Regions from separate parts of the Kribbella sp. NPDC050820 genome, predicted to be linked through region 1. Evidence: riboswitches for the same ligand, from Rfam matches in the RefSeq annotation. Region 1 holds a riboswitch; the other holds the start of a gene.
What was found. Region 1 has a riboswitch for glycine ahead of gcvP (aminomethyl-transferring glycine dehydrogenase). Riboswitches for the same ligand answer to the same signal wherever they lie in the genome.
Positions count from the first base shown of each region.

Region 2: linked by a shared signal. The riboswitch ahead of AB0H36_RS07130 (L-serine ammonia-lyase) and the one ahead of gcvP (aminomethyl-transferring glycine dehydrogenase) in region 1 are both predicted to bind glycine.

Region 1 is NZ_JBFAHB010000036.1:59,677-74,536, forward strand. It holds gene AB0H36_RS27320 (GNAT family N-acetyltransferase) at 1-511, opposite strand, end outside; gene AB0H36_RS27325 (IucA/IucC family protein) at 529-2,151, opposite strand; gene AB0H36_RS27330 (pyridoxal-dependent decarboxylase) at 2,148-3,638, opposite strand; gene AB0H36_RS27335 (tetratricopeptide repeat protein) at 3,910-4,866, shown strand; gene AB0H36_RS27340 (serine hydrolase domain-containing protein) at 4,867-6,165, opposite strand; gene gcvP (aminomethyl-transferring glycine dehydrogenase) at 6,162-9,008, opposite strand; glycine riboswitch at 9,082-9,171, opposite strand; gene AB0H36_RS27350 (dihydrodipicolinate synthase family protein) at 9,187-10,071, opposite strand; gene AB0H36_RS27355 (MerR family transcriptional regulator) at 10,101-10,601, opposite strand; gene AB0H36_RS27360 (bifunctional nuclease family protein) at 10,922-11,416, opposite strand; gene AB0H36_RS27365 (MerR family transcriptional regulator) at 11,507-12,202, opposite strand; gene AB0H36_RS27370 (FHA domain-containing protein) at 12,189-12,725, opposite strand; gene gcvH (glycine cleavage system protein GcvH) at 12,905-13,288, opposite strand; gene AB0H36_RS27380 (DUF881 domain-containing protein) at 13,329-14,303, opposite strand; gene AB0H36_RS27385 (small basic family protein) at 14,305-14,637, opposite strand; gene AB0H36_RS27390 (DUF881 domain-containing protein) at 14,634-14,860, opposite strand, start outside.
Region 2 is NZ_JBFAHB010000005.1:110,926-125,785, reverse strand. It holds gene AB0H36_RS07150 (aminopeptidase P family protein) at 1-69, shown strand, start outside; gene AB0H36_RS07145 (hypothetical protein) at 328-618, shown strand; gene AB0H36_RS07140 (alpha/beta hydrolase) at 604-2,076, opposite strand; gene AB0H36_RS07135 (DUF3817 domain-containing protein) at 2,201-2,554, shown strand; glycine riboswitch at 2,552-2,657, shown strand; gene AB0H36_RS07130 (L-serine ammonia-lyase) at 2,737-4,110, shown strand; gene AB0H36_RS07125 (alpha/beta fold hydrolase) at 4,097-4,771, opposite strand; gene AB0H36_RS07120 (hypothetical protein) at 4,951-5,580, shown strand; gene AB0H36_RS07115 (hypothetical protein) at 5,577-6,491, opposite strand; gene AB0H36_RS07110 (hypothetical protein) at 6,567-6,800, opposite strand; gene AB0H36_RS07105 (hypothetical protein) at 6,881-7,021, shown strand; gene AB0H36_RS07100 (PaaX family transcriptional regulator C-terminal domain-containing protein) at 7,175-7,984, opposite strand; gene AB0H36_RS07095 (aromatic acid/H+ symport family MFS transporter) at 8,135-9,460, shown strand; gene AB0H36_RS07090 (FAD-dependent monooxygenase) at 9,474-11,006, shown strand; gene AB0H36_RS07085 (acetate--CoA ligase family protein) at 11,003-13,009, shown strand; gene AB0H36_RS07080 (AMP-binding protein) at 13,009-14,664, shown strand; gene lysX (bifunctional lysylphosphatidylglycerol synthetase/lysine--tRNA ligase LysX) at 14,661-14,860, opposite strand, start outside.

The sequences.
Region 1 (14,860 bases):
TCCGGGTGCGGACCATCAGTAGTGCTGTCTTGTCGGGAAGCTGTAGCTCCCCTTGCCGGACGAAGCCGGCCGCGGCGAACGCCCGGACGGACTGCGTGTTGTCGATGTCGGGTTCGGCGACGACCCGCCGGCAGTCCGGGTCGGACTCCAGCAGGGCGTCGGCCAGTGCGCGCAGCAACCGGCGGCCGAGGCCGCGGCCGATCCGCGTGTGGTCGCCGATGGCGACGTGCACACCCCAGTCGTGGTCGTCGCTCGGGTAGTACTCGGCCAGCCGGTCGTACCGCACCCGGTAGAGCTCGACGTACCCGAAGTCCTCCGAGTCGACCGACACCACACAAGGCGTCGAGTGCTCCCCCGCCGTCTGCGTGCTGAGCTCCTCCACCCACCGCTCGACCGACCAGTCCTGGTGCCACCAGCGCTTGATGTGCGGCTGCGCCATCCAGAGCGCGATCGTGGCGGCGTCGTCAGGCCCTGCGGGTCGAAGGTCGAAGCCGTTGTCCAGATGCAACATCGGTCGGACGTCGCACCTCATCGCAGCGGATTCGGAATGTCGAGGTAGACCGATTGAGCATCCAAAGGCGCAACGACCTCGTCGATGCCACGCAGCCGGGTCAGCATGTTCGCCTTGCACGGCAACGTGTCCGCCTCCAGCCACCGGCGAGCCAGCCGATCGCCATCCGGCCCCGCAGCCTTCAGCAACGGCAACGCGAGCTTCAGCCGATCGCGTACCACACCGAGCAGCGCGTCCTCGTCGGCGATCCCGTCATAGGCCAGACACCCCACGACGGCCAGAGCCTGGTTGTGCAGCAGGTAGTAGGTCAGTCGATCGTCGACAATCGGATCATCGACAACCGCCAACGTCGAGTCCCGCATCCCGGTCACACCCAACAGACCACGCAGGTACGACGAAGCCAGGTAGTAGCCCTGGTTGTCCCGATACGCGCCACCCTTGATCCGCCCCGCGCCGTCCAGTCGCACCAGAGTGTTCTGCTGATGCGCCTCGAGCCCGATCCCGGTCTCGGCGTACAGGTGCAGCATCGGGATCAGCACGTTGTCGATGTACGACGCCACCCACCCAGCCGGGTCCTCAGCGGCGTACTCGCTCAACCGGCTGACGCCACCGGGCCGCGGCGCGACCAGTCCGGCCAGGCACGCGTAGCTGTCAACATCGGCCGGCACCTCCCGTACGGCGACGTCCAGCCCGGTCAGCGTGGGTCCGCCCTCGTCCAGGGCCACCCACGCCGGATCGCGGACGATGGTGAACCGCGGATGGGCGGTCGCCGTACCGGCGTTGTACGCCGCGTCCAGCAACCTGTTGATCTCCAGACCGCGGCGCAGCTCGGTCGGCGTCGACTCGCGGCGGGAGTTGGTGATCCGCAGACCGAGCGACAGCTTCAGCATCACCGGCAGGTCCGGGTGGTAGACGGTCCGCAGGCTCGACGTCGGGTACCACTGAGCGCCCTGCGGACCCAGCGCCTTGACGCGGCCGGCCGACGCGAGCTCGGCCACCCGTGGCCGCTGCAGCACGGACGCCGCCTGCCACGGGTGGGCCGGGATCAGCACCCGGCCCGCCGACGGAGTGATGCCGGCCAGCGCGCCCATCAGCTGCAGAGCGTCCAGTCCCTGCAGTGCGGGCGCGCCGGCCACCTGGTCCGACGACACCAGCTCGGCGTCGGCTTCGAACCAGTGCACAGCGAAGCGGCCGCCGAGCTCCGGCGAGTACGCCGCCAGCTCGTCACCGCTCAGGCCGTCCCGGCTCTTGGGCGCCGGGTGGTTCAGATGACCGAACAGCAGTGCCTGCTCCATCTCGAGGAACCGGCCCGGACCACGCTCGCCGTCGGCCTCGGCGACGAACCGGTCGACGTTGCGGACCGACTCCGCCGTACGCGTCGCCAGGTCGTCGACCTCGGCCGGGTCCGCGCCGGTGGACAGCAACCGGACCAGGTCCTCCGGCGTCGGCGGCACGCCGTCCACCAGTACGTCGGTGAACTGGTGCAGGCCGGTCCGGGACGCGTGCTCGACCCGCGCGGTCACAGTCGACTCGCCGACGTCGAACGTCAGCGGACCGACCGCGACCTGGACCGGTGTCTCCCGCGTGTAGCACCGCAGGATCGCGTTGAGATGGGCAGCAACTGCCAACGGTACTGTCACGCCGCTCCTTCGCCACCCTCCGCCCGGACGTCCAGGCCGGTGGCGACGACCTGGTCGAGCAGCTCCTCGATGTCCGTCGCGGTGGCGTTCGGGTTCAGCAGCGTCAGCTTCAACGCGACCGCGGCCGGCCGGCCGCCCCGCGCCGGCAGCTTGGTCCGGCCGATCAGCGCCCGCCCGGACGTCAGCAACCGGCGCCGGACCTCCCCCTGGAGGGCGTCCGCCTCGGCCGCCTCCAGGCCCTCCCCCGCGACCCGGAACAACACCGTGGTCAGGGTCACCGGCGCCAGCAACTCGAGGTTGCTGTCGGCAACGACCCGGGCCGCGGCGGCGTGCGCGAGCTCGTGACAGGTGTCGAGCATTGTGCCCAGTCCGGCCCGCCCGTATGCCGTCAACGTGGTGGCGACTTTGACCGCGTCCGGACGCCGGGTGGTCTGCAGGCTCCGGCCGAGCAGACCGTCCAGACCGGAGTCGATGTCGTCGGTCGGGTTCAGGTAGTCGACCGAGCGGCCGAAGGAGGCGAACCGGTTCTTGTCCGCCACCAGCAGCACGCTGGTCGCGGCGGGCTGCCAGCCGATCTTGTGCAGGTCCAGCGTCACCGAGTCCGCGTGCGAAAGGTCGGCCAGCAGCGGCGCGAGCTGGTCGGAGAACAGCGCACCGAACCCGTACGCCGCGTCGACGTGCACCCAGGCGCCGTACTGCCGGGCCAGCTCGGCGATCGGCGCGATCGGGTCGACCGATCCGAAGTCCGTCGTACCGGCCGTGGCGACCACCGCGACCGGGGTGCGGCCGGGCTTGGCGAGCTCGTCGGCCAGCACGTCGGTGCGCATCCGGAAGTTCTCGTCGGCGGCGATGGTGACCGCGGCCTCCTCCCCGAGCCCGAGGGCCGCGCAGGCCCGCTGGACCGAGAAGTGGGCGAGCTCGGAGCAGAACACGACCGGGTGGTCGAGACCCTGCAGGCCGTTGCGCCGTACGTCGACGCCGATCGCGGCGGCCGCGCTGTCACGGGCGATCAGTACGGCGAGCAGGTTGGAGATCGAACCGCCCGGAGTGAGTACGCCGTCCGCGTCCGGACCGAATCCGGCCAGGCCGGCCAGCGCCTTGACGACCCAGCGCTCGATCGCCAGCGTCGCCGGGCCGGAGTCGTAGGTGTCCATCGAGGCGTTGCTCGCCGAGGCCAAGGCGTCGGCGTCGACCGCGACCTGCAGGACCGGCGGCTGCAGGTGGGCCGCGGCGTGCGGGTGGCTGAGGTCGATTCCGTTGTCCGCGAGCAGCCCCGCGATCAGGTCCAGCGCGGCCGACTCACCGACCCCGGTCGAGGGAATGCGCGGTTCCCCCAGGACGTCGGCGGTCCGCCGCAGCACGTCGGCGGGCGAACCGGCCGGCAACGGTCCACGGCCCGGGTCGGAGACAATCGAGGCCAGCGGCCACGAAGTGAACGGGCTGCGCACCGGGGAGGGCAGCGCAGTCAGACGCGCAGGTTGCGGCATCCAGATCTCCCGAAGAAGTTGTTAGGTAAACCTTAGTAAGGCGCACCTAACTTAGTCTGCCCGCTCAGTACCGTGTCAACTCCGGTCCGTGTCGGTCCAGCACCCGAAACCCCAACGCTGCAAAGGAAGCCCACGACACGCCCGCGCAGGTGTGGCGAGGTTCACGTGGCTGATCTCCGCACCACGTCCACGACCCGTGATTCCCCACTGGCCGCGCCGCGGCAACCAGTAGCGGCCGGCGAGCATCTAAATCTGCCAAGGGGGTGACATCATGCTGCGGCGTTATGCGATGCGCTGGCTCGGCCTGGCGGCTGCGGTCACGTATCTCGGCCGCGCCCTCGGGGCCAACTGGGTCGCCACCCGCAGTACGGCGGCCGGACGGCTCGAGGATGCCGCCGACCAACTGGCTAAAACGGTCAAGTACTTGCGCAAACTCGCGTTCGTCCGGCCGAACGAGCTCAAGCGCCTCGGCGACGGCCTGATGGCGCAATGGCTGACGCTGTTCCGGTTGAAGCGCACCGCCGAAGCCCTGGTGGTCGCGGAGGAGAACGTCGCGGTCTGGCAGATCCTCGCCGCGAACCATTACCACCGCCTCTACCTGGCGCAGGCGCTCGACATGCTCGAGGGCAGTCGATCCATGGCCGGGATCGTCGGCCGGCACCCGGCAACGGACGAGCTGCTGCGGCTACGCTCCGAACTGGCGGACGAGGCGAGCCGCAAACACGCGCATTCACTCACCCTCGCCGCCGAACACCACGTGGCGCAGCAGGACTACGCCGCAGCACTGCCACTCCTGGAGCAGATCGTCCGCATCCGCCGCACGCTCGCGGCGACAGACTCTGATCGGTGCTCGAAACTCATCAACGGTCTCACCGACCTCGGGCACTGCCTGACGGATCTCGGCGACCACGAACGAGCCCGAGCGGCGCATGCGGAAGTCCTGGAGCTCGCGCGCGAAGCCGATGCGACCGGGCCGACCGAGCTGGCAGCCCGGCTCGTCAACCTCGCCGGCAGCCTGCGCGAGTTGCAGCGGTACGACGAAGCCGTGCCGCTCGACCAGGAAGCCGTCGTGATCCTGCGTGCGGATCTGCACTCCGGCAAGCCGCACGAGAAGGCCGCCGAACGGCTGGCCTGGGCCCTCAGCCTGCTCTCCGACGACCTCCGCGCTGTCGGCCGCTTCGACGAAGCACGCACTGCGGAGCACGAGCTCGAGACGCTGGACGACTGATCAGGCGCCGTACGGGGTCCTGGTCAGGACGAAGGTGGCGAGGTTGAGGTGGGTGGTGCCGTCGGCGCGGATGACGCGGAGCTTCTCGCCGGCGAAGTAGCCGTCGCGACCCTGGTAGAGGTCGGGGCCCAGCGGTGAGAAGCGGGAGGTCAGGGCGCCGGTGAGTTGGAGGATTCCGCCGGAGACGGACATGGTGAGCGGCGAGTTGCCCCAGTACCACTGGCCGAGCAGGTCGGAGCCATGCTCGAGCGCCGGCTCCGGCACCCACTCCTGCGGCAGCAACGGCTCGTGGGCGACCAGGATGCGCAGCAGGTCCGGTGGCAGTGACGCGACCCGGCCGTACGTCGCGTTGCCCAACGTCACCGCACCGATCCGGCGGGCCCGGTCGACAAACAGCCCGGCCAGGAAGCCCGGCATCGAGCCGGTGTGGCCGATCAGCAGGTGCGGGTCGTCGGCGATCAGCCGGAGGCCGAGTCCGTACGACGCGGTCAGCCCCTCCCGTGGATCCGCCGCCGACGGCGCCGCCATCTCCTCCACCGTGTCCCGGCTGAGCACCTCGTACACCGGGTCGATCCAGAACCGCGCGTACGTCGCCAGGTCCTCGATCGTGCTCCACAACTGACCGGCCGGCGCCATCGCACCGGCGTCGTACGCGGGCTCCTCCGCGAGCTGCCCGCTGAACGGATGCACCGAGAACCCCTGCGCAGACGGCCCAGCCGGGAAGTACGACGTACGCCGCATTTCCAGCGGGTCGAGGATGCGCTCCTGGACCAGTTCGAGCCAGGACGCACCCCGCAGCCGGGCCACGAGCTCACCGAGCAGGCCGTAACCGAGGTTCGAGTAGTGGTGCCGCCGGTCGGCGGGACCGGCGGCCTGCGACTCGTCCATCGCCGCCGCGAGCTGGTCGAACGAGACACCGGGGTTGCGCTCCCACCACGGGCCTTCCGGCTCGGCGTTCATACCGCCGCTGTGCGCGAGCAGGTGCCGGATCGTCCTGTCCCCGAAGGCGATTCCCGGCAGGTGCTTGCCCACAGCATCGTTCAGCGCCAGCAGCCCGTCGTCGCGGCACTGCATCACCAGCACCGCGGTCAGCGTCTTCGTGATCGACCCGATCCGGTACTGCACGTCCGGACCGGGCGCCCCACCGTCCACCGTGGCGAACTGCCCGCGCGACCCGGTCCACACCAGCGCCCCGTCCCGGACCACCCCGGCGTTGACCGACGGCAACTTCCACTCGCTCTGCGCCGCCGCAACCTCGGCAAACAGAGCAGCGGCGGTATCAGGGCGAACCTCGGTCACTCAAAGGCCTCCGGGGCGGGGCAGGAGCAGATCAGGTTGCGGTCGCCGTAGGCGCCGTCGATGCGGCGGACCGGGGGCCAGTACTTCGACGTGCGGTCCACCGAGCGCGGGAAGGCGGCCTCCTCGCGGGTGTAGGCGTGCTCCCACTTGTCGTTGATGACCGACTCGGCGGTGTGCGGCGCGTTCACCAGCGGGTTGTCCGCGGCCGGCCACTCCCCCGCCGCGACCCGGTCGATCTCGTGCCGGATCGCGATCATCGCGTCGCAGAATCGGTCCAGCTCACCGAGGTCCTCGGACTCGGTCGGCTCGACCATCAGCGTGCCGGCCACCGGGAACGACATCGTCGGCGCGTGGAAGCCGTAGTCGATCAGCCGCTTCGCGACGTCGTCGACGCTGATCCCGGTCTCCTTCGTCATCGGCCGCAGGTCGAGGATGCACTCGTGCGCGACCAGGCCGTTCTCGCCGGTGTACAGCACCGGGAAGACGTCCTCGAGCCGCTTCGCCACGTAGTTCGCCGTCAGCACCGCGGCCTTGGTCGCCGCAGTCAGCCCCTCGGCGCCCATCATCCGGATGTACGCCCACGAGATCGCGAGCACGCCCGCGGACCCGAACGGCGCCGCGCTGATCGGGCCGACGCCGGACTCCGGCCCGGCCTGGTCCAGCAGCGGGTGGTTCGGCAGGTACGGCGCCAGGTGCGCGGCGACCGCCACCGGGCCGACCCCCGGGCCACCGCCGCCGTGCGGGATGCAGAACGTCTTGTGCAGGTTCAGGTGGCTGACGTCGCCGCCGAACTCACCGGGCTTGGCCAGGCCGAGCAACGCGTTCAGGTTCGCGCCGTCGACGTACACCTGGCCGCCGTGGTCGTGGACGATTTGGCAGACCTCGGTCACGCTCTCCTCGTACACGCCGTGCGTGGACGGGTAGGTGATCATGATCGCCGCGAGCTTGGCCGCGTGCTCGGACGCCTTCGCGCGCAGGTCGTCCAGGTCGATGGTGCCGTCGTCGTTGCCCTTGACAACGACCACCTTCATGCCGGCCATCACCGCGGAGGCGGCGTTGGTGCCGTGCGCGCTGGCCGGGATCAGGCAGACGTTGCGGTCCTGGTCGCCGTTCGCCCGGTGGTAGCCGCGGATCGCCAGCAGGCCGGCCAGCTCACCCTGGGAGCCGGCGTTCGGCTGGATCGACACCTTCGCGTAGCCGGTCACCTCGGCCAGCCAGCGCTCCAGCTGGCCGATCAGCTTCACGTACCCGGCCGCGTCCTCGACCGGCGCGAACGGGTGCAGGTCGGCGAACTCCGGCCAGGTGACCGGCTCCATCTCGGTGGTCGCGTTGAGCTTCATCGTGCACGAGCCGAGCGGGATCATCCCGCGGTCCAGCGCGTAGTCGTAGTCCGACAGCTTGCGCAGGTACCGCAGCATCGCGGTCTCGGACCGGTGCGTGTTGAACACGGGGTGGGTCAGGTAGTCCGACGTACGGCGGACCGCCTCGGGCAATGCGGTCGCGGACAGCGCGCCGTCGTACCGCAGGTCGAAGGAGTCGCAGACCGAGCGGAGCGCGTGCGCGTCGGTCTTCTCGTCGCAGGAGATGCCGACGTGGTCGGCGTCGACGAGCCGCAGCCAGATCCCGTTCTGCCGGGCGGCGTCGACCACGTCCGCGGCGCGACCCGGGACCCGGGCCAGCACGGTGTCGAAGAAGTTGTCGTGGACTACCTCCACGCCGCCGGCCCGCAGCGACTCGGCCAGCTTGCCGGCGTAGTCGTTGACGCGCGCCGCGATCGCCTTCAGGCCGTCCGGCCCGTGGTAGACGGCGTACATCGACGCGACCACGGCCAGCAGGACCTGCGCCGTACAGATGTTCGAGGTCGCCTTCTCGCGGCGGATGTGCTGCTCGCGGGTCTGCAGCGCCAGCCGGTACGCCGGGGCGCCGTCGGCGTCCACCGAGACCCCGACGAGACGACCCGGCAACGACCGCTCGAGACCGGAGCGCACGGACATGAACCCGGCGTGCGGACCGCCGTAGAACAGCGGTACGCCGAAGCGCTGCGACGACCCGATCACGATATCGGCGCCAGCCTCACCCGGAGCCTCCAGCAGGGTCAGCGCGAGCAGGTCGGACGCGACCGCGACCAGGGTGTCGCGCTCGTGCGCGGCGGCGATCAGCGGCTTCAGGTCGCGGACCACGCCGCCGGAGCCCGGGTACTGCACCAGGAAGCCAAAGAAGTCGCCCTCGGGCAGGCCGTCGGTGGTGTCGGCGACCACGACCTCGATCCCGAGCGCCTCGGCCCGGGTCTGCACCACTGCGATGGTCTGGGCGAAGCAGTCCGCGTCGACCAGGAACCGGTCCGACTTGCTCTTCTTGTTGGATCGGTGCGCCAGCGTCATCGCCTCGGCGGCCGCGGTGCCCTCGTCGAGCAGCGACGCGTTCGCGGTCGGCAGGCCGGTCAGGTCGGAGACCACGGTCTGGAAGTTCAGCAGCGCCTCGAGCCGGCCCTGGGAGATCTCCGGCTGGTACGGCGTGTAGGCCGTGTACCAGGCCGGGTTCTCGACCAGGCGGCGGACGATGACGGACGGCGTGAAGGTGCCGTAGTACCCCTGGCCGATCATCGAGGTGGCGACGTTGTTGCGCGCGGCGAGCTGGCGCAGCTCGCGCAGCGCGTCGACCTCGGAGGCCGGGTCGGGCAGCCGGAGCGCCTCGGCGGACCGGATCGACGCCGGCACGGCGGCGTCCACGAGCGCGTCGACGTCGTCGTACCCAAGAAGCTGGGTCATCCGCGCGACCTCGTCCGGGCGCGGTCCGATGTGGCGGTCGGCGAAGGCGGCCGAGACCTGTGGAATGTCGTTCACTAGAGGCTCCGTTGCTGACAGTGCTGCCGGTGGCCTCCCCCTCTGTCACGCCCGGTGCGCGCTCCAGAGTCGCCTGTGGCACTCGGTCCATGGGCCTGAGAGGTTCCGGGGAGGAATTGCCCCTTCGGCGCCCGGGTCAACGGGTCTCTCCCGAGTGCTGTGTACGGCTGTCCCGAGGCTACCAGGAATCCTCGAACAGTTCGGGTAGCAGCCTCCGGGCGACCGGCCGGGCGGCCTCGACCTGAGCCGTGGTGGCTGAGGTCATCGGCCAGCGGACTCGCGTCCCGACGTCCGCCCAGTCACCGACCGCAGCCAGGAACTTGTCCAGCGCCGGATTGGACAGCCCGGCCTTCTGCAGCGGTACGACGTGCTGCCCGAAGAACTCGCCGATCCGCCGCTCGACGTCCAGGTCGTGCGCAAACCTGATAGCACCGTTCGGTGACAGTGCCGCGACGTTCGAGTAGCTGCCGTGCGCACCGAGTAGCGACATGCTCGCCAGGAAGTGACCGGGCACGAAGATCGACAGCCCGGACTTCGTTGCCTCGTCGAACCATGCCTTGTCGCCGCCGGCGGTCTTCAAGCCGATCAGGCTCGGCGCCAACTGCTGCAGCAGCTGCGGCCCGACCGGCGTCTTCGCATGCGGCGGGTTGTAGAGCACGAGCGGTACGTCGCCCGCCGTGTCGGCGACCCGCCGGACGAAGTCGAGCGCCTCGCGGTCGTTGAGCGGCAACCAGTCGGGCAGGATCACCTGGATCGCGTCCGGCTCGAGCGCGGCTGCGCGTTGGACCCGCGCCAGCTGGACCTGTGCCGACGGGTGACTGGCGCCGATCTGGAACGGCTTGCCCGCACCAGCCAGCACCTCGTTGACCCGGTCGAACTCGTCCTCGGTCAGGGTCTGGAACTCCCCCGCCGTGCCGTGTGCGTAGAGCCCATCCAGCTCGGTGGTGGCTAGGGTCGCCGCCTGGGCCTCCAGGCGGGTGAAGTCGATGGTGTCGTCCGCATTCAGGGGTAACAACAAAGTCGCCCACACACCGCGCAGCGATTCAGCGGTGAGTGGGCGCACTATGGTTCGGAGTCGGGGTTCGGAGTCGGTCAGCCGGTCATGCGGGCGCGGCGGCGGGCGGCGAGCTCGTCGTTCGCGTGGTGGTCGCCGTCGTCGTGACCGTCGGCGCGCTCGGTGGGCAGCTCGGACAGCGAGCCCTCGACCTCGCGCCAGACGCCGCCGAGCGCGATCCCGAACACGCCCTGGCCGCCGGCCAGCAGGTCGATGACCTCGTCCGGCGAGGTGCACATGTAGACCGAGGCGCCGTCGCTCATCAGCGTGATCTGGGTCAGGTCGTCGATCCCGCGCTTGCTCAGGTGCGCGATCGCGGTCCGGATCTGCTGCAGCGAGATCCCGGCGTCCAGCAGGCGCTTGATCACTTTCAGCAACAAGACGTCGCGGAAGCCGTACAGCCGCTGCGTGCCCGAGCCGGTCGCCGGGCGGACCGACGGGGAGACCAGGCCGGTGCGGGCCCAGTAGTCGAGCTGACGGTAGGTGATCCCGGCCGCGGCGCACGCCGTCGGGCCGCGGAACCCGACGTCCTCCGGCATCGGCCGCAGGTCGTCGTCGAAGAGCAGACCCTGGACGCCCGCGGCAGCGGCCGCCTCGGCGTGTGCTTCGGACGTCGACTGCGCCGTCAGATCCGTGTCGCCGGTGCGTGTCACGCCTGAGCCTCCCTGGGTACCGACTGGAACGGGTCACATCCGTGGAGTGACAACACCCCACAACTCCTTCAAGGTAAGCCGCCGATCAGGGAGGGTCAACGATCACCGCCCTGGTCCGAGAGCGTGTCGCAACCCTGACCTCAATCGTTACCTTGCGTGCCTTGTACCAGACCGTTCAAATCTGCCTGTGCTGACCGGTCAGTAGGTCAGCTCTTGTCGAAGTCTTCCGGGGTCACCTGGTCCAGGAACTCGCGGAACCGCTCGACCTCTTCCTCCTCCTCCACCTCGTCCGCGCCGGCCGTCTCACTGTCCGGCACCGGGATGCCGGCCTCGGCCAGGATCTCCTCCGCGCAGAACACCGGCGTCCCGGTGCGCAGCGCCAGCGCGATCGAGTCCGACGGCCGCGCGGAGATCTCGGTCTTGTCGTCGAACACCAGGATCGCCTCGAACACGCCGTCGGTCAGGTTCACGATCCGGACCTGGCTGAGGGTGTGCCCGAGCACCCGGATCGTCTCGGCGAACAGGTCGTGCGTCAGTGGCCGGGGTGGCTCCATGCCCTGCTGGGCGAAAGCGATCGCACTCGCCTCGGCAGCGCCGATCCAGATCGGCAGGTACCGCTCGCCCCCGACCTCCCGGAGCAGCACGATCGGCTGGCTCGAGGGCATCTCTACCCGGACTCCGATGACATCGACTTCGCGCACACCTTCAGCCTACTCCGCGGGACAGCCCCGGGCAGGCCCGCGGGTGCGCCGGTGGACAGGACGTGCACGACCAAGGGCACAACCAAGGGCTCAGCGCGGCAGCCGGGAGCGGACCAGTGCCGCATGCAACCGGACGGCCAGCGCCGCCAACTCCTCGGTCTGCGCGGTACGGCGGGGCCCGGTGACCTGCTCGATCAGGCCGGCCTCGCGGTCGGCCGCGGTACGGAACAGGCGCAGGTGCCGCGGCTCGATGCCGTGCCCGGCGAACTCGCCGGCGAGCTTGGCGACCACGATCGCGTCGCCGTCGTAGTGGTTGCCGCGGGCCACCACCAGGCCGTGGTTCTCCAGCTGGTCGAGCAGCTCGGGCTCGACACCGGCCGCGGCCCGCAGCTCGTCCCGGGTCAGCTTGAGCTCGGTGCCGTAGGCACCGAAGTCCTCGGCGGCGGGCAGGCCGGGTGTCTCCGGCAAGGAGCTCGGCGCCACCGGCGGGCCAGCGGCCGCCGGGCGCAGGCCGCGGTCCATCGCGGCCAGGTGCTCCTTGATGATGCGCAGCGGCAGGTACTGGTCGCGCTGCGCGGTCAGCACGTACCGGAGCCGGTCGACGTCGGCGTCGCTGAACTTGCGGTAGCCCGACGCGGTCCGGGCCGGCGTCACCAGCCCCTCGGCCTCCAGGAACCGGATCTTGGAGATGGTGACGCCGTCGAACTCGGCCTGCAGGAGCTGCAGCACGTCACCGATGCCCCTGCCGTCGACAGGGCCTTCGGCGGACGGCTCAGGCTTGGCCACTGGCGTAGTACACCAGCCGGTACTTGCCGATCTGGACCTCGTCGCCGTTGTTGAGCTGGACCTCGTCGATCCGGTCCCGGTTCACGTAGGTGCCGTTCAGGCTGCCGACGTCGCGGACCTTCACGCCGTACGCGTCCCGGCGGAACTCGGCGTGCCGGCGCGACACGGTCACGTCGTCGAGGAAGATGTCGCTGTCCGGGTGCCGGCCGGCGGTGACCACGTCGACGTCGAGCAGGAACCGGCTGCCCGCGTTCGGGCCGCGCTGGACGATCAGCAGGGCGGACCCGGCCGGCAGCGCGCCGACCGCGGCCTCGTCGTCGGCCGACAGCGGCTCACCGGTGCCGGTCGGCTCGGGCTCGACACCGATCGGGGTGAGCATCGCGGTGTCGGTGACACCGGGCGTGACACCGGGTGCTGCCGGGGTTGCCGCCGGGCGGTCCGCGCCAGGGAGCATCGCTCCGCACTGCGAGCAGAACCGGCTGCCCTCGGAGTTCTCGTGCCCGCACTGGTTGCAGAACGGCATGCTGTGATCCTCCCGATCGCCGGCGGTCCGGCGACGTTTTCGATAGACCCCGTATGAACAAGTGTGGACGCCAAACCGCGGACCTCAACCCTCTACCAGCGGTTGAGGTCCGGCCAACCTATCAGGAGCCGCCAAGCCCGTTACGGGCGGTGCCCAGGCACCCTGGCGGCGGGTGGAGGTCAGCTCTGGTCGAGCTGGCCCTGGTAGGTCTCGGCGTCCATCAGCGCCTCGACCTCCTCGGCGTCCTCGACCTCGATGTCGAGCAGCCAGCCCTCGCCGTACGGGTCGGTGTTGACCAGGTCGGGCTGGTCGGCCAGGGACTCGTTCACCGCGGTCACGGTGCCGTTCACCGGGGCGAACAGGTCGCTCACGCTCTTGGTCGACTCCAGCTCGCCGCAGGCGTCGCCGGCCCGCACCTTGCTGCCGACGTCGGGCAGCTGCACGTACACGATGTCGCCGAGCGCGTCCTGCGCGAAGTCGGTGATGCCGATCCGCACCGGTCCGTCGCCGTCGGCCTTCACCCACTCGTGCTCGGCCGTGTACTTCAGGTCTTCGGGGTACACCTTTGTTCCTCTTTCGCTCAAGTACGGATCTGTGGGTCAGCTACTTGGTCGGGCTGGGCGCCGGGCGAGCGTAACGATGCTCCTCGGGCGCGTGCAAGGCGGTGATCGACACCTGCTTCAGCTCGTTCACCTCGGCCGTGCCGCCCACCTGCGGACCGGTCACCTCGCTGACCAGGCCGCCGGGGAAGTTGGCCGCCTCGGCCAGGTTGTGCGACTCGCCGATCGCCTCGATCACGTACGGCGAGGTGACCTTCTGGCCGTCGATCCGGATGCCGGGCGAGTCGTCGACGAAGTCGGTGCTGGCGACCACCCGGGCCGAGCCGTTGATCTGGATCGCCTCCGCGCCGGCGTCGCGGAGCTCCTCGATCGCGTCCAGCAGGTTGCTCGAGGTCATCTTGCCCTCGGGGTCGTTCAGCGTGATCCGCACCCCGGGGCCCTGGGCCGGCAGGGTGCCGGCCAGGATGCCGAGCACCCGGATCTGCGCCTCGGCCTGCTCGCGGGCGGTCTGCGCCTTGTCCGCGCTGGACTCGAGGGTGTTCTTGCGCTCCTCGAGCTCGGCGATCTCGCTCTCCAGCCGGCGGGTGTTCTGGCCGAGGCCGTCCAGGATCGCGATCAGGTCCTCGCGGCGGGCGTTCTGGTAGCCGTCGTCGGCCCGGTTCACCCGGACCTGGACGACCGCCATGCAGGCGACCAGCGCGAGCACGACGGCGACGATCGCCTGGCCGCGGGACGGCTTGAACCCGGCCTTGAGCCGCCGCCAGGCCAGGTTCGGCGTCCGCGGCTTCTTCGGCTGCGGCATCGGCGTCGGCTCCGCCGGGTGCGCCGCCTCCGCGGCGGGCTCGGGCTTCACCTCAGGCTTCGGCTCAGGCTTGGCCTCGGGCTTCACCTCAGACGTGGCCTCGGGCTTCGGCTCAGGCTTGGCCTCGGGCTTCACCTCAGACGTGGCCTCGGGCTTCACCTCGGGCTTGGCCTCAGGTTTCGGCTCGGCTTTGCGTTCCGGTGTTTCGTCAGTCATGTCAGGCCCTGAAGATGTGCCGGCGGATCGCGGCCATGTTGGTGAAGATCCGGATGCCCAGGACGACGACCACGCCCGTGGACAGCTGGGAGCCGACGCCGAGCTGGTCGCCCAGGTAGACGATCAGCGCCGCGATCAGCACGTTGGAGATGAACGAGACGACGAACACCTTGTCGTCGAAAATCCCGTCCAGGAACGCGCGCAGCGCCCCGAACACCGCGTCCAGCGCCGCCACCACGGCGATCGGCAGATACGGCTGCGCCCACTCGGGGACGTCGGGCGCGACCAGCAGGCCGACCACGACGCCGATCACCAGTCCGAGTACGGCGATCATCTCGGTCCCACCTTCGCGTAGCGCAACGCGATGGTCGCATCGGCCGGCACCAGCAAGGAGTCCTCCGTCGTGATCGTCATCCGGACATCGAAGTTGCTGACCAGGTACTGCATCCACTGCCCGCCCGAGCTCTGCGCGAACCGGGCCGGCATGGTCGCGGTGTCGCCGATCGCGAGCACCGTGTACGGCGGGGTCAGCGAGCTGTAGTCGACCGTGATCGCGC
Region 2 (14,860 bases), on a different contig from region 1:
ACCGCCGACCTGCCGATCACGGCCGACGGCCTGGAGAACTGGACCCAGTCCCACCTGGGCCGTGTCTGACGGTCCATCGCCTACTGCGCGGCACTCGGCACGGCGCTGGACCGTCAGACACGACCTACGCGCGGTAGCCGCGAAATCACCCAAAATTATTCGTCACAAGCAGTAACACCGAGGCCCCCGGCAACGATGTAGCGAGCGGGGAGGGTCGAATCGGCCCGGCGCGTGGCAGTGGGGGGCCGCGACCACGCGCCAGGGCCGAGCCGGCCGAGCTGGAGCCCGGGGGGACTCCGGTTTGCCTGGGGACACGGGGGTAGTGAGATGAACCTACGAGTGCGCGTGGTGCACTGCGGCGACCGGCACTGGTACGCCGACATCGACGACGCCGACGATCCGCAGCCCGACGACCCGTTCTGGTACGTCGACAACTGCCGATCCCAGACGCAGGCACTCCAGACCGCCTGCGCCGAGCTCCGTCTGCTGTCGGGCCGGATGGTCCGCGGCGACCACCTCGACCGCGTGCTCGAGGTGCCGGAGTACCGGTCTGACGACTCCCGGGCAGGCGTCTGGTTGGGAGATGCCTGCCCGGGGCAGTACCTACACGGGCGGTAGGGCGGGGCAGCTCGCGCCGCGCTTCGGCACGTCCAGCGTGAGTAGATAGGCGTCCACGGTGTCCTGCATGCACGGGCTGCTGTTGTAGCTGCCGTGTCCCCAGCCCTCGTAGGTGAGCAGAACGCCGTACCGGCCTAGCTGGCGTTCGACGCTGCGGGCCCAGTTGTAGCCAGTGGCCGGGTCGTGGCGGGCGTTGATCAGCAGGATCGGGTCGTCCAGGCCGCGTACCTTCAGCCGGTGCTGCGGGTTGTCCGCCTGCGGCATGCCGAGGCACATCGAGACGGCCATCAGCTGGCCGGGGTAGCGCATGTCCGGGTTGTTCCGGGCCAGTCGGGTGAGCAGGCCGGCGTACTCCTGGTAGTTGCGGACCGGGAGGTTCCAGTCCTGGCAGAAGACCGCGAGCGTGTTCGAGGCCAGGCCGGTCGGCACCGGCGGCTGCCCGGTCGGCGGCGCGCTGGCGTCGAGGGTCTTCAGCATGGTCGCGAGGTCGGTCCAGCGCGGACCGTAGAGCATGCGGAACACGTTGAAGCTCAGCCAGTACGGCGTGATCGGCAGCGTCGGCCTCTGCGGATCAGGCACCGCACCGCGATCCGCCCGGGCCAGCAGGTCGTCCCACAGCGCGTGGATGTCCCGACCGTGCAGCGCGCAGGCCGTCGTACTCACGCACCACTTCAGGAACTCGTCGAACGAGTCCTGAGCAGCCCATGCCTGCGAGTCGAGGAACGAGCGAGCCGAGTCGGCGCTGTGGTCGACCACGCTCTCCACGACCATCGCCCGGACCCGCTTCGGGTACGTCTCGGAGTACTGCGCCCCGAGCAGCGTTCCGTACGAGCTGCCGTGGAACGAGATCGTCGACTCACCCAGCGCGGCGCGAATCGCATCCACGTCCCGGACCGTCTGCCAGGTGTCGATGTGGTCGTAGACCGGACCGGTATTGGACCGGCAGTCGGCGGCCAGGTCGCGGTTGTAGCTGATCGTCGCGGCGAACTCGGCCTGGCTCTTGATGACCGGCGACGGCTGCTTGGCCAGCAACGCGGCCGAGCACTTCACCGGGTTGCTCCGGGCGATGCCGCGCGGGTCGAAGCTGACCACGTCGAACCGGTCCTGCACCCGCTGGCTGAACCGGCTCATCCCGGTCTTCACCCGGTCGACTCCGGAGTCACCGGGACCGCCCGGGCCCCAGACCAGCACGCCCACGCGGTCGCTCGGGTTCTTCGCCGTACGGCGGGCGATCGCGAGCCCGAACGTGGGTCCGTCCGGGTTGTGCCAGTCGACCGGGACCTGCAGAGTCGCGCACTGCGAGCCCTCGACCACCTCCGGCTTGTCTTTGCCCTCCGGCTTGCAGTCGGCCCACTGCAACTGGGTCTCGGCAACAGCCGGCATCGGCAGCGTGACGAGGCCGGCGGTCGCGACACCCAGCGCCACTCCGGACGCGAGGACGCGTTGTCTGAATCTCATCAGGGAGATCTCCTGTCTGCGGAAACTCCCTCGATCCTCGGCAACCGTTTGCTCGGCCACATCGGGGACGAGCCCCCGGCCGACCCCGGGTGCGCCTTGGGGGACTTGTTAGGGTCGGTCGCTGATGAGTACAAAGCACGCGGTGTGGTTCCGGTGGGTGGCGATCGCGGAGGCGGTCTCCTGGACCGGGTTGCTGATCGGCATGTTGTTCAAGTACGTGCTGTCCGACAACGAGCTCGGGGTCAAGATCTTCGGCCCGATCCACGGCGGCATCTTCGTCGTCTACGTGCTCACCGTGCTGGTCGTGCGCGGCCCGCTGCGCTGGTCCTGGCCGGTCACCCTGGCCGCGCTGGCAGCCGGCGTTCCTCCGCTGTTCACCTGGTTCTTCGAGATCTGGGCGGTGCGGACCGGCCGGATTGACGGCGGCCAGCAGGCCGCCGTACCGTCACGGACGTCAGTCAACTCAACAGCCGCATGAACCCGTGCGGGAGAGTCCCGGGCCAGGGAGACATCCTGGACCCGGGCGCCGTAGGAGCAACTCTCCCCAAGAATCTCTCAGGCACCTTCACCGTACGGGCGAGGCACCTCTGGAAGACGTCCGTCTGACAGAGCGGGGAGGACACCAAACGGTCAACGGCGACCGGAAGGAACCTCCACACGATGGCGATCAGCGTCTTCGACCTGTTCAGTATCGGGATCGGCCCGTCGAGCTCCCACACGGTGGGCCCGATGCGCGCCGCCCGCACGTTCGCACTCGGTCTGGCCGACGACGGGCTGCTCGCCCGGACGGCGAGGGTCGAGGCTCAGCTCTTCGGCTCGCTCGGTGCGACCGGCTACGGCCACGGCAGCAACAAGGCCGTCCTGCTCGGTCTCGAGGGCGCGGACCCCGAGACCGTGATCACCCACTCCGTCGACGCCCGGGTCGAGACGATCCGCGAATGCGGCGGGCTGATGCTCGCCGGCGAGCGCGAGATCCGGTTCGACGAGAACACCGACCTGACGATGCACCGGCGCAAGGCGCTGCCGTACCACCCCAACGGGATGATGTTCACCGCCCGTACGGCGGACGGCGAGGTGCTCCGTGAGCGCACCTACTACTCGGTCGGCGGCGGCTTCGTGGTCGACGAGACCGCGGCCGCCGGGGACCGGATCGTGCCGGACACCACCGCGCTGAAGTACCACTTCAGCACCGGCGCCGAGCTGCTCGACCGGTGCCGTGAGTCGCAGCTGTCGATCAGCGAGGTGATGCTCGCGAACGAGCTGGCCTGGCGGACCGAGGACGAGATCCACGACGGCCTGCTGCGGATCTGGCAGGTGATGCAGGACTGCGTCCGCGAGGGCTGCGAGACCCAGGGCATCCTGCCCGGCGGCCTGAAGGTGCCGCGGCGGGCGCACGCGCTGCACAACCGGCTGAGGTCGGACCCGTGGTCGGTCGACCCGCTCAAGGTGATGGACTGGGTCAACCTGTTCGCGCTCGCGGTGAACGAGCAGAACGCGTCCGGCGGCCGGATCGTCACCGCCCCGACGAACGGCGCCGCGGGCATCATCCCCGCCGTGCTGCACTACTACCGCCGGTTCGTGCCGGGATCGAGCGACGACGGCGCCGTCCGGTTCCTGCTGACCGCCGGCGCGATCGGTGTGCTCTACAAGGAGAACGCCTCGATCTCCGGTGCCGAGGTCGGCTGCCAGGGCGAGGTAGGCTCGGCCTGCTCGATGGCCGCGGCCGGCCTGTGCGAGGTGCTCGGCGGCACCCCGCAGCAGGTCGAGAACGCGGCCGAGATCGCGATGGAGCACAACCTCGGCCTGACCTGCGACCCGGTCGGCGGGCTGGTCCAGATCCCCTGCATCGAGCGCAACGCGATGGCCTCGGTGAAGGCGATCAACGCGGCCCGGATGGCGATGCACGGCGACGGCGTGCACGTCGTCACCCTGGACAAGGTGATCAAGACGATGCGCGAGACCGGCGCCGACATGAAGATCAAGTACAAGGAGACGTCCCGCGGCGGCCTGGCCGTCAACGTCATCGAGTGCTGAGCAGCCCCGCGTCCTGCACGTGGGCGTTGTGCCCGAGCCCCGGGTAGACGACGACCTGGTCGTGCAGGGCGCGGAGCTCCTCGTCGGTGTTCATCGGGTCGCCCTCGCCGCGAGCCAGAACGAGGTCGGCCTTGCACTCCGCGATCAGCTTCGGCATGTCGGGCGCGCCGACGCCGAACGTGCCGGGGTCCATGGCCAGTCGCCAGCGCCCGTCGACCTCGGCCAGGCCGTGCTCGACCACTGGGTCGCTCGGATCGGCCAGTCCCTGCAGGCCGGAGACCTTCAGGAACCGCGCGGCCGCGTCCTCCCGGGTGTCGAACCAGGCGATCGGCTTCTGCGCCAACGCGGCCGCCCGGCCCAGGTCGTCCTCGGTCCAGGTGACCTTCACGCCGACCGCGACGACGCGATCGACCTCGACGCCGTACCGGCCGCTCGCCAGCTCGAGCGCGATCACGCCGCCGAGTGAGTGGCCGACGATGACGACGGCACGCCGTACCGGAAGCGTCTCGGCGACCGCGGCGGCCATCGAGCCGAAGGTGTACGACGGCAGTGTGGCGGCCGAGCCGTGTCCGGGCAGGTCGGGGGCGAACCGCGGTTGCGGCCAGGCGTCCCAGACCCGGCCGTTGGCTCCGAGGCCGTGCAGCAGCACCAGTGCAGACATGAGAGCAGGCTTCCACATCAATGACCGCGGCCGCAGGCCGGATTGGCGCGTCATCAGCTAACGCACTGCAACTCTACGAATGCGTAACGGAACGGAAATGCCCAATAGTTGCGATCTAGTGTGGAATTTCTTCCAAGGACTGTTTCAAGCGCCGGATCAGCCGATAACCTGCGGGACTTGTGAAGCCGATCTCTGCCGCTATGGCCCGCCCGCCCTGGCAGAACCGTCAGCGGCTGCGCCAAGCCGGGTTCGTGGCAGGCGGTCTCCTGTTCCTGTACGCCGTCCTGGTGCTGATCGCCCTGCTCGGCGGTCCCCGGATCGGCGCGGCGTTCCTGCCGCTGCCCGGCGGCGGCCCGGAACCGGCCAACCCGGTCGCCGGCCTCGAGCCCAGCAGCCGGGTCCCGACCAGCGGCCCGTCCGTCCCGCGCGGCTCCGAGACCCCGGTCCCGACCCAGCCGCCGACTCCGGGCGAGACCCCGCCGTTGCCCTCGACAACGACCACCACGGCGCCGGCCGTGGTCACCACCGAGGGGCAGCCGGCCACCCCGCGCCCGACGCCGAAGCCGACTCCTGAGCTGGTCGACCACCAGGAGCCGACTCAACCGCCGGCCACCAAGCTGCCGCCGAAGCCGACCACCACGACCACGACCGGCGATCCCACGACGCAGCCCACCGAGCCGCCGACCACGACCGACCCGCCGCCGACCACCCCGACGAACCCGCCGACCACTCCGGACGACCCCGAGGACCCGGACCCGCCGACGCTCGGCGGCGTCCTGACCGCGATCCTCGACACCCTCGGGCTCTAGTACGCCTCGACCTCCGTGGTCGGTGCGTTGCCGGTGATCGTGCGTTTCAGGTCGACCTGCCAGGACTGGTTGCGGCCGAAGGAGCGCTCGAACTTCTGGAACGAGCAGTCCGCGCTGAACTGGCGTCGCGACGGGCTCCAGTCGGTGCCGCTCTTGAAGTAGAGCGAGTAGGCGCCGCCGATCCGGCTGATGGTGGCGGTCTTGCCGGCCTCGACGTACGTCATCACGTGCGGTTTGCTCGGCGGCTGGCCGGTGCTGACGATCGAGATCGCGACGTCGTTCGCCGTACCGTTCATGACGCGGAGCCGGCCGGACCCGGCGGGACCACGGCGGACCAGCGTGTCGCCGTTGGTCGGCGTCTCCGCTTCCGGCTCGGGCCCGGGATCGGGCAGCGAGTTGCCGAAGCGGAGGTCGAGCTTGCGGAGCGCGACGATCGCGCTGCTCAGGTCCGCCCGCAACCGGCGCTGGACCTTCTGCGACGTGTAGGCGACACCGCCGCAGCGGGCGTTCGACTCGGTCCGGTCCGAGGTGGACAGGGCGTCGGCGGCAGCCTCGAGGCCGCCGGACAAGACCTTGTGGACACCGGCGAGCCGGCGGGTGACCGTCAGCTCGGCCAAGTCCTCGGCCGCGGCGTTGAGGGAGGCGGCGAGGTTGTCCATCGTCTGGGTCAGCGCCTCGGCGGTGCGGACCCGGGTCAGCGCGCGCAGGTCACCCGCCAGACCCTGCTCGATCTTCGTCAGTTCCGATTGGTACGCCGCCGTGCCGAGCGGACCGACTGGCGTCGAGACCTCCGGAGCCTCGACCGGCGGCGTACTGATCGAGGGCGTGGTCGAGGTGCTGTCGACCATGGGTGGTTCGCTGCAGCCGGAGAGCAGGACGAAACCCGCGCACAGCACAGCAAAGCGATTCATGCAGTTCCCCCCAGGTCTCCCCAAACCCCCTGTGCCGCAAAGGGTATGCGGGCACAGGCGGTCTAAGCGAGGGGGTCAGTCGAAGTTGTGATCCGCGCAACCGATCAGGCGAACCGTGAGTGGTCCGGCGGTCGTCACGTTCAGGTCCGCGTCGCAGCTCACCTTGGCCTGTTGTGGGTCGATCGTCACCGTCCGGATGTTCGTCGCGGTGATGTCGAGCTGGTTCGCGACCGGTGCGCTGACCGGAGCCGGCTTGGTCCGGTGCTCCGTCGTGTACGCGTTGACCGGGACCGTCGAACCGGTCTCCACACCCGCACTGGTGACGTCGACCGCGACGTGACCGGTGTCTTCTTTCCGGTGGCCGCGTCGATGATGTCACCGGTCCGGCCGTGCACAGTGACGAACTTCTCGGCCGGCACTCGCTCACCTTCGCCTACACCTACCCGACCGACCCGGCGTACCGCGGTGACCAGTTCGGCGCCCTGGTCGTCGTACACGCAGCCCTGGTTGAGGACTCACCGGACCGGTAGGCGCTGGTGTGGCAGATCATCGTGGGGCTCGCCTGCCTGATGCCGGTGATCTGCAGCTGCGGGGCGGTCGGCGGGAGAGGATTGAAGTACATGCGTACGCCGTCCGTCAAGAATCTGACATATGACAACGTTGAGAGCGGTTTGGTAGCCGGGTCAGGCGACTCGGTCGGTGGTGGAGAGGTCCAGGAAGAAGCGGGTGGCCGGTTCTTTGAGGGCTTCGTGGGCCTGGAGGAAGAGGTCGTGGGCCTCGCGGCCGTGCCAGCCGGCGGGGAGGAGCTCTTCGGGGAGGTCGGGGTCGCGGAACGGGAACATCCGGTAGTCGTGCACGAGTTCCATCCGCTCGACGAGCGCCTGCCGCGGTGACACGCCGCCGCCGCGGTACGCCTTCATCCGCGGCCGGTACGTGCGCAGCAGCTCGGCATAGTCCGCGTCCAGCGACTCCAAGTCCCAGCACCGCGCCGCCATCTCTCGGTCGCGCGACAACCCGGACGACGTGCACTGCAGCAGATCCAGCCGTACGGCGGGTTGGTCCGCGAAATGCTCCTGGACCTCGGTCAGCCGGTTGTGCGGACAAACCCAGGTCGACGACGCCAGCGGCCCGAACCCGAGCCAGGCAAGCTCCTTCCGCAGCTCCTCACGCAGACCGCGTTCGCTCTCCGGGACCGAGTAGATCACCATCGACCACTGCCGATCCCACGGCTCCCGGGACCTTTCGAAGATCCTGGTCCGGCCCTCGTCGAGCAGCCGCCAGCTCTTGTCGTTGAGCGCGTAGACGGTCTCGCGGCCGTCCCGCCGGGTGTCGAACCAGCCCTCGCGCCGCAGCCGCGCCATCACCACGCGCACCGTGCTCTCGCCGACATCGAAGCACTCCAGGAGGGCGGTGAGTGTCCGCAGCCGCACCTCACCGCCGTGGTACCGGATGTAGTCGCCGAACAGGTCGAAGACGATCGACCGTGGCTTCATGGCGTCTCCTCGGAGCCGTTCCCAGTGGTTCGCTGCGCTCATCCTCTCATGGTGCCATCAAAAGCGTGTCAAAGTCTTGACGGTCGTCTGTGATCAGTTCTACTTTCGGAACATCCCCCAGCCAGCCCGGTACGAATCGAGGGCCCGCACATGACCAGTCCCACCGCCACCATCGCCCGGTCCCGCGCCGGTCTCTGGGTGGTCGCCATCTGCTTCGTCACGATCGTCTTCGACGGTTACGACCTGATCGTGTACGGCGCCGTCGTACCGTCGCTGCTGAAGAACCCCGACTGGCAGCTGACCGCCGCCCAGGCCGGCGCGATCGGCAGCTACGCGCTCACCGGCATGGTGATCGGCACGCTCTGCGTGGGCGCGCTGACCGACATCGTCGGGCGCCGCCGGATCATGTTCGCCAGCATCATCTGGTTCTCGCTCGCGATGGGGGCGACCGCCCTGGCGCCCAATCCCGAGGTGTTCGGCCTGCTGCGGTTCGTCACCGGTCTCGGCCTCGGCGGCGTGGTCCCGACCGCGATCGCGCTGACCGTCGAGTACGCGCCGCCGCACCGCCGGAACTTCAACAACGCGCTGATGTTCTCCGGCTTCTCGCTCGGCGGCGTGCTTGCGGCCGTCCTCGCGATCAACCTCGTGCCCACGCAGGGTTTCCGGATCATGTTCTGGATCGGGATGGCGCCGCTCGTCCTGGTGCTGCCGCTGGCCTGGAAGTTCCTGCCCGAATCGGTCAGCTTCCTGCAGGCGCGCGGCCGCCACGACGAGGCCGCTGCCCTGGCCGCCAAGTACGGCGTCCAACCCGAGCCCGTCGCGACCGACTCCAGCAGCAAGTGGAGTGCACTCGCCGTACTGTTCGGCCGCAAGCACCTGGCCGCGACCATCCTGTTCGGGCTGGCCAGCTTCTTCGGGCTGTTGCTCGTCTACGGGCTCAACACCTGGCTCCCGCAGATCATGCGGCAGTCCGGCTACCCGCTCGGCTCGTCGCTGCGGTTCCTCCTGGTGATGAACCTCGGCGCGATCGTCGGCGCCCTGGTGGCCTCGACGCTCGCCGACCGGTTCGGCTCGAAGGTCGTCACCACGGTCGCGTTCGCCCTGGCCGCGTTCTCGATCTACACGCTGAGCGTCAACCCGGCCGCGGTCGCCCTCTACCTGCTGATCGCGATCGCCGGCCTGGGCACGGTCGGCACCCAGATCCTCGTCAACGGGTACGTCGCCACGCACTACCCGGCCGGGAGCCGGGCCACCGCGCTCGGCTGGTCGCTCGGCGTCGGCCGGCTCGGCGCGATCGTCGGCCCGCTGTTCGGTGGCTGGGTGCTCGACTCCGGGCTTAGCCTCGACTGGAACTTCTACGGTTTCGCCGTCCCGGCCGTCCTCGGTGCGCTGGTGATCGCCGCCGTACCGCGGACCGCGCGGGAGCGCCGGCCGGAGCCGGCGCTCGGCACGACTCCCCAGACGACCCAGGCCTGAGAGGAACCAGCAAATGCGGATCGCATGTGTCGGCGGCGGGCCGGGCGGGTTGTTCCTCGCCACCCTGGTGAAGGCGAGTGACCCGTCGGCCGAGGTGACCGTGTTCGAGCGCAACCGCGCGGACGACACGTTCGGCTTCGGGGTGGTGTTCTCCGACGCCACGCTGGCCGCCATCCACGCCGCCGACCCGGTGGTCCGCGACGCGCTCACGCAGTACGGCGTGCACTGGGACGCGATCGAGGTCCGGTTGAAGGGTGAGCGGTTCCGGTGCGGCGGGATGGGGATGGCGGCGATCGCCCGCAAGACGCTGCTCGCCGTACTGCAGCAGCGGGCCGTCGACGTCGGAGTGACGTTGCGGTTCGAGACCGAGGTGGACCTGGACGACCTGACCGGGTACGACCTGGTCGTGGCGGCCGACGGCGCCAACTCACGGATCCGGGAGCGGCTGGCGGGCGTTCTCGAGCCGATGGTGGAGACGGCGGCGGCGAAGTTCATCTGGTTCGGTACGACGTACCACTTCGACGGACTCACCTTCGTCCACGAGCGCGGCGACGACGGTGTGTTCGCCGTGCACGGGTATCCGATCAGCCCGGACGTGAGCACGTTCATCGTCGAGACGGACCGGGACTCCTGGCTGCGGGCCGGGCTGGACGAGTTCGACGTGTCGCAGCCGCCGGGGCCGAGTGACCTGAAGACCAAGGTGTACCTGGAGAAGCTGTTCGCCGAGCAGATCGACGGTCATCCGCTGCTGGTGAACAACTCGCGCTGGGGCAGCTTCCGGACCCGCCGGACCGGGCGCTGGTCGCACGGCAACGTCGTACTGCTCGGGGATGCCGCGCACACCGCGCACTTCTCGGTCGGCTCGGGGACGAAGATGGCGATGGAGGACGCGGTCGCGCTGGCCGCGGCCCTGACCTCGTACGACGACATCCCGGCGGCGCTGGCGGCGTACGAGGAATCGGCTCGGCCCTCGGTGGAGAAGATCCAGGGGTCGGCGCGGCCGAGTCTGTCCTGGTGGGAGCACTTCGGGCGCTACCACGACTCGCTCGAGCCGTGGCAGTTCGCCTTCCACTTCCTCACCCGCAGCATCAGCGGCGGGAAGCTGGCCCGGCGCGATCCGGCCTTCGTCGCGGCGACGCGTACGGCGTGGCACGCGGAGAACGGCCCGGCTCCGCTCGACACGCCGTTCCACTCGGGCGGGCTGTCGTTGCCCGGTCGGTGGGTGGATGTCGCGGAGGTCGGTAATCGTGCCTTGTGGATCGAGGCTCCGGTTGATGAGCAGGGGCTGCCGGCGGCGCTGGCTTCACTGCATTCCGGCGTACTGGCCGGTCCTGCGGTGGTCGCGGTGCACGGTGGTTCGCGGTTGACGCGGACGCTGCTGGCGGAGGAGTCGCGGCTGGTGGCCGGGACGCCTGCGCTGGTGGTCGATGACGAGCTGACCCCGGACGAGGTCGAGACCCTCCTCCTCTCCGGGCGCACCGATCTGGTGGGCCGGACCAGCGGCCGCGTCACCGGGGTCAGCCCTACCGTGGGAGGGAGCGCGTGAACGGGCTCGACGGGTTGTTCACCCCTCGCGGGGTCGCAGTGATCGGCGCCTCGCGCAACCCGGCGAAGCTCGGCGCGGTGATGGCGCGCTCCCTCTCCACGTACGACGGGCCCCTCGCGCTCGTCAACTCCCGGGACTCGCAGCTGCACGGCTCGGTCGCCGAAGCGGTCGACGTACTCGGCGCTCCGATCGACCTTGCTGTCGTCTGCGTCCCGGCGCCAGCCAGCGCGGACGCAGTCGCGGAAGCAGCCAAGGCTGGTGCCAGCGCCGCCCTGGTGTGTGCCGGTGGGTTCGCTGAAGCCGGTCATCCCGAGTACCAGGACGCGTTGGCTGAGGTTGTCGACCGCTATGGCATCCGCGTGCTCGGGCCGAACACGTCCGGCTTCCTGGTGCCCTCGCTCAAGCTGACCGCCAGCTTCGTGCCGAGCGCTGCCACAGTGCCGTCCGGCGGAGTGGGCGTGGTCGCGGCGAGCGGCGGTGTCAACCACGCGCTCTCGTTCCTCTTGGCCGAGGCCGGGTACGGCGTCAGCGTCGCAGTCGGCCTGGGCAACGCGGTGGACGTGGACATGGTCGACGTACTCGACTATCTGCTGGACGACCCGGCGACGACTGCAGTTGCCCTGCACATCGAGTCGGTGGCACACGGGTCGCGGCTCGTGCACGCGGTGGCGCGGTTGTCGGCGGTGAAGCCCGTGGTCGCGCTGGTTGTCGGGCGCAACGACGTGGGGGAGTTCGCGCAGTCGCACACGGGTGCGCTGGCCACCTCCTGGCGTACGACACGGGGAGTACTCCGGCAGGCCGGTGCGGTGCTGGTCGACGACGAACGCCAACTGGTCGACGCAGTGGGCGCGTTGTCGATGACTCGGTTGGCTCCGTCGGCGGACCCTGGTGTCGGTGTGGTGACTGCGCAGGCAGGTCCCGGACTACTGCTGCTGGACGGGTTGCGAGACTCCGGGGTCCGGGTGCCGGTGTTGTCGAACGCTGCACGGGCTCGCCTGGGCGAACTGCTTCCACCGATGACCTACCAGGCCAACCCGGTCGACACCGGCCGGCCGGCGCCCGGCTTCGGTGAGGTCGTGTCCGTGGTCGGCGACGACCCGGCAGTCGACCTGGTCGCGGTGTACGCGTTGTCGGAGCCTGACAGCCTCGACCTGGCCGCCGAACTCTCCCCGCTGGCCCGTTGCACGCCTACTGTGGTCGCCGTGGGCGGTTCCACCGCGGACGTCGTCGCAGTCCGGTCGGGCCTGAACAGCCATGGCTATCCGGTAGCCACCAGCCCGACCGCCCTCACGCATGCGATCCGAGCCCTCGTGGAAGACGCCAGGCTGTCTTTCCGCAGCTCTGGTGACCCTGGTCCGATGCCGTCGGTCGTCGTTCCGCCAGGTCCCTGGGACGAGCACCAGGCCAAGTCCGTCTTGGACACCCTGGGAATCGTCACCCCACGCCGGGTCCCCTGCGGGTCACCCGACGAAGCCCACGCCGCCCTCGATTCCCTCGGCGGTCCGGTCGCCGTCAAGATCCTCGACGCCGCGGTCCTCCACAAGACCGAGATCGGCGGCGTGCACCTTGGTGTGCGCACGCACGACGACCTGACCGAAGCGCTGGCCGCGCTGGGCGATCGGCGGGTGCTCGTGGAGGCCATGGCACCGCCTGGTGTCGACCTGATCGTCGGTGCCCGTCGCGACCCGGTGTTCGGGCCTGTTGTGCTCGTGGGCCTCGGTGGCACGACAGCGGAGGCTCTTACCGATGTCGCCGTACGTGCTGCGCCGTTGTCCGTCGCTGAGGCGGCGGCGATGCCTGACGAGTTGCTGGGGCGTGCATTGCTGCACGGCTGGCGTGGTGGGCCGGTGCTGGACGCTGTGGAGCTTGCACAGGTGGTGCGGGCGCTCGGTGCGGTCTTGCTGGCCGCACCGGAGGTCGACGAGATCGAAATCAATCCCCTCCGGCTGACCCGCGACGGCTTGGTCGCGCTGGACGCCGTGATCGTGAGCAAGGAGCAGTGATGGTCAGTCCGATCGCCGATGGTGTCGTCCCCTGGCCTGCCGAGGACGTGGCACGCTATGTCGCGGCCGGCTACTGGGAAGGTCGGAGTCTGCCGTTCCACATCTGGCAGCAGGCGGACCGTACGCCGGACAAGGTCGCACTGGTGGATGGTGAGGTCAGGTTGACCTACGCCGAGCTGACCGGTCGTGCCGATGGCGCTGCGGCCAGGCTGCTGGAGTTGGGACTGCGTGCGGACGACCGGATCGTCGTACAGCTTCCGAACGGGTGGGAGTTCGTCGTTCTGACGCTGGCTTGTCTGCGGGCGGGCGTCGTACCGGTGATGGCGTTGCCTGGTCACCGGTATCACGAGCTGTCGTATCTGGCGGCGCACGCCGAGGCTGCGGCGATCGCCGTACCGGATGTGCTGCGGGACTTCGACCACCAGGAGCTCGGGCATCGGCTCGTGGGCGAGGTGGAGTCGTTGCAGCACGTGCTGGTCGCTGGTGACGACCTGCGCGGCGACAGCGTTGACTTGCGGTCGCTGTGCTCGGAGGCAGGCGTTTGGGACGGGCCGGAGCCGGACAGTCGGAGCGTGGCGGTCTTCCTGTTGTCCGGTGGTACGACGGGACTGCCGAAGCTGATCGCTCGGACGCATGACGACTACACGTACAACGCCAAGCGCAGCGGTGAGGTGTCCGGCATGGATGCCTCGACGGTGTACCTGGTCTCGCTGCCGGCCGGGCACAACTTCCCGCTCGCCTGCCCCGGTCTACTGGGCGCATTGCTGGTCGGTGGGACTGTGGTGATGCTGCCGAGCCCAGAGCCGCGGCGGGCCTTTGCCACGATCGCTGCTGAGGGTGTCACGCACACTGCGGTGGTGCCTGCGGTTGCACAGCGCTGGCTGGACGACTATGCGGGTGAGGACCTGTCGGCGCTGCGGGTGCTGCAGGTTGGGGGAGCCCGGCTGGCCGACGAGGTGGCTCGCAAGATCAAGCCCGTGCTGGGCTGCACGTTGCAGCAGGTGTTCGGGATGGCGGAGGGCCTGCTCAACTACACCCGTCTCGACGACCCTGAGGACGTCATCTGCACCACCCAGGGGCGGCCGATGTGCCCCGACGACGAGGTGCAGGTCGTCGATCCCTTGGACAACCCGGTCCCCGCCGGCGAACCAGGCTCGCTCCTGACCCGCGGCCCCTACACCCCACGCGGCTACTACAAGGCCGAGCAGCAGAACGCCCGCGCCTTCACTCCCGACGGCTGGTACCGCAGCGGCGACATCTGCCGCATCGTTGCCGGCGGCAACCTGATCGTCGAGGGCCGCGACAAGGACATGATCAACCGGGCCGGCGAGAAGATCTCCGCCGAAGAGGTCGAGAACCTCACCTACACCCTGCCCCAGGTCCAGCAGGTCGCCGCCATCGCCATGCCCGACCCCCGCCTGGGCGAACGCGTCTGCCTCTACGTCGTCCCCCGCGAAGGCGCCGGCGTCACCCTCGAAGCCGTCCGCCACTCGATGGAACAACTAGGCGTAGCCGCCTACAAACTCCCCGAACACCTGGTCCTCGTCGAAGAACTCCCCACCACCAAGGTAGGCAAGATCGACAAGGCCGCCCTCCGAGCCGACATCACCACCCGCCTGAAAGCCCAGCAAGGTCACGTCCCCGCCCGCAGCTAGTCTCGCGGGGTTGGGCGGACGAAGGGGAAGGCTAGGGTGGCGCGGATGTTTTGGCCGGTGAGCATCATCATGACTCGGTCCACGCCGATGCCCAGGCCGCCGGTCGGGGGCATGGCGTACTCGAGGGCGGAGAGGAAGTCTTCGTCGAGGGACATGGCTTCGGGGTCGCCGGCGGCGGCTTTCAGGGACTGGTCGG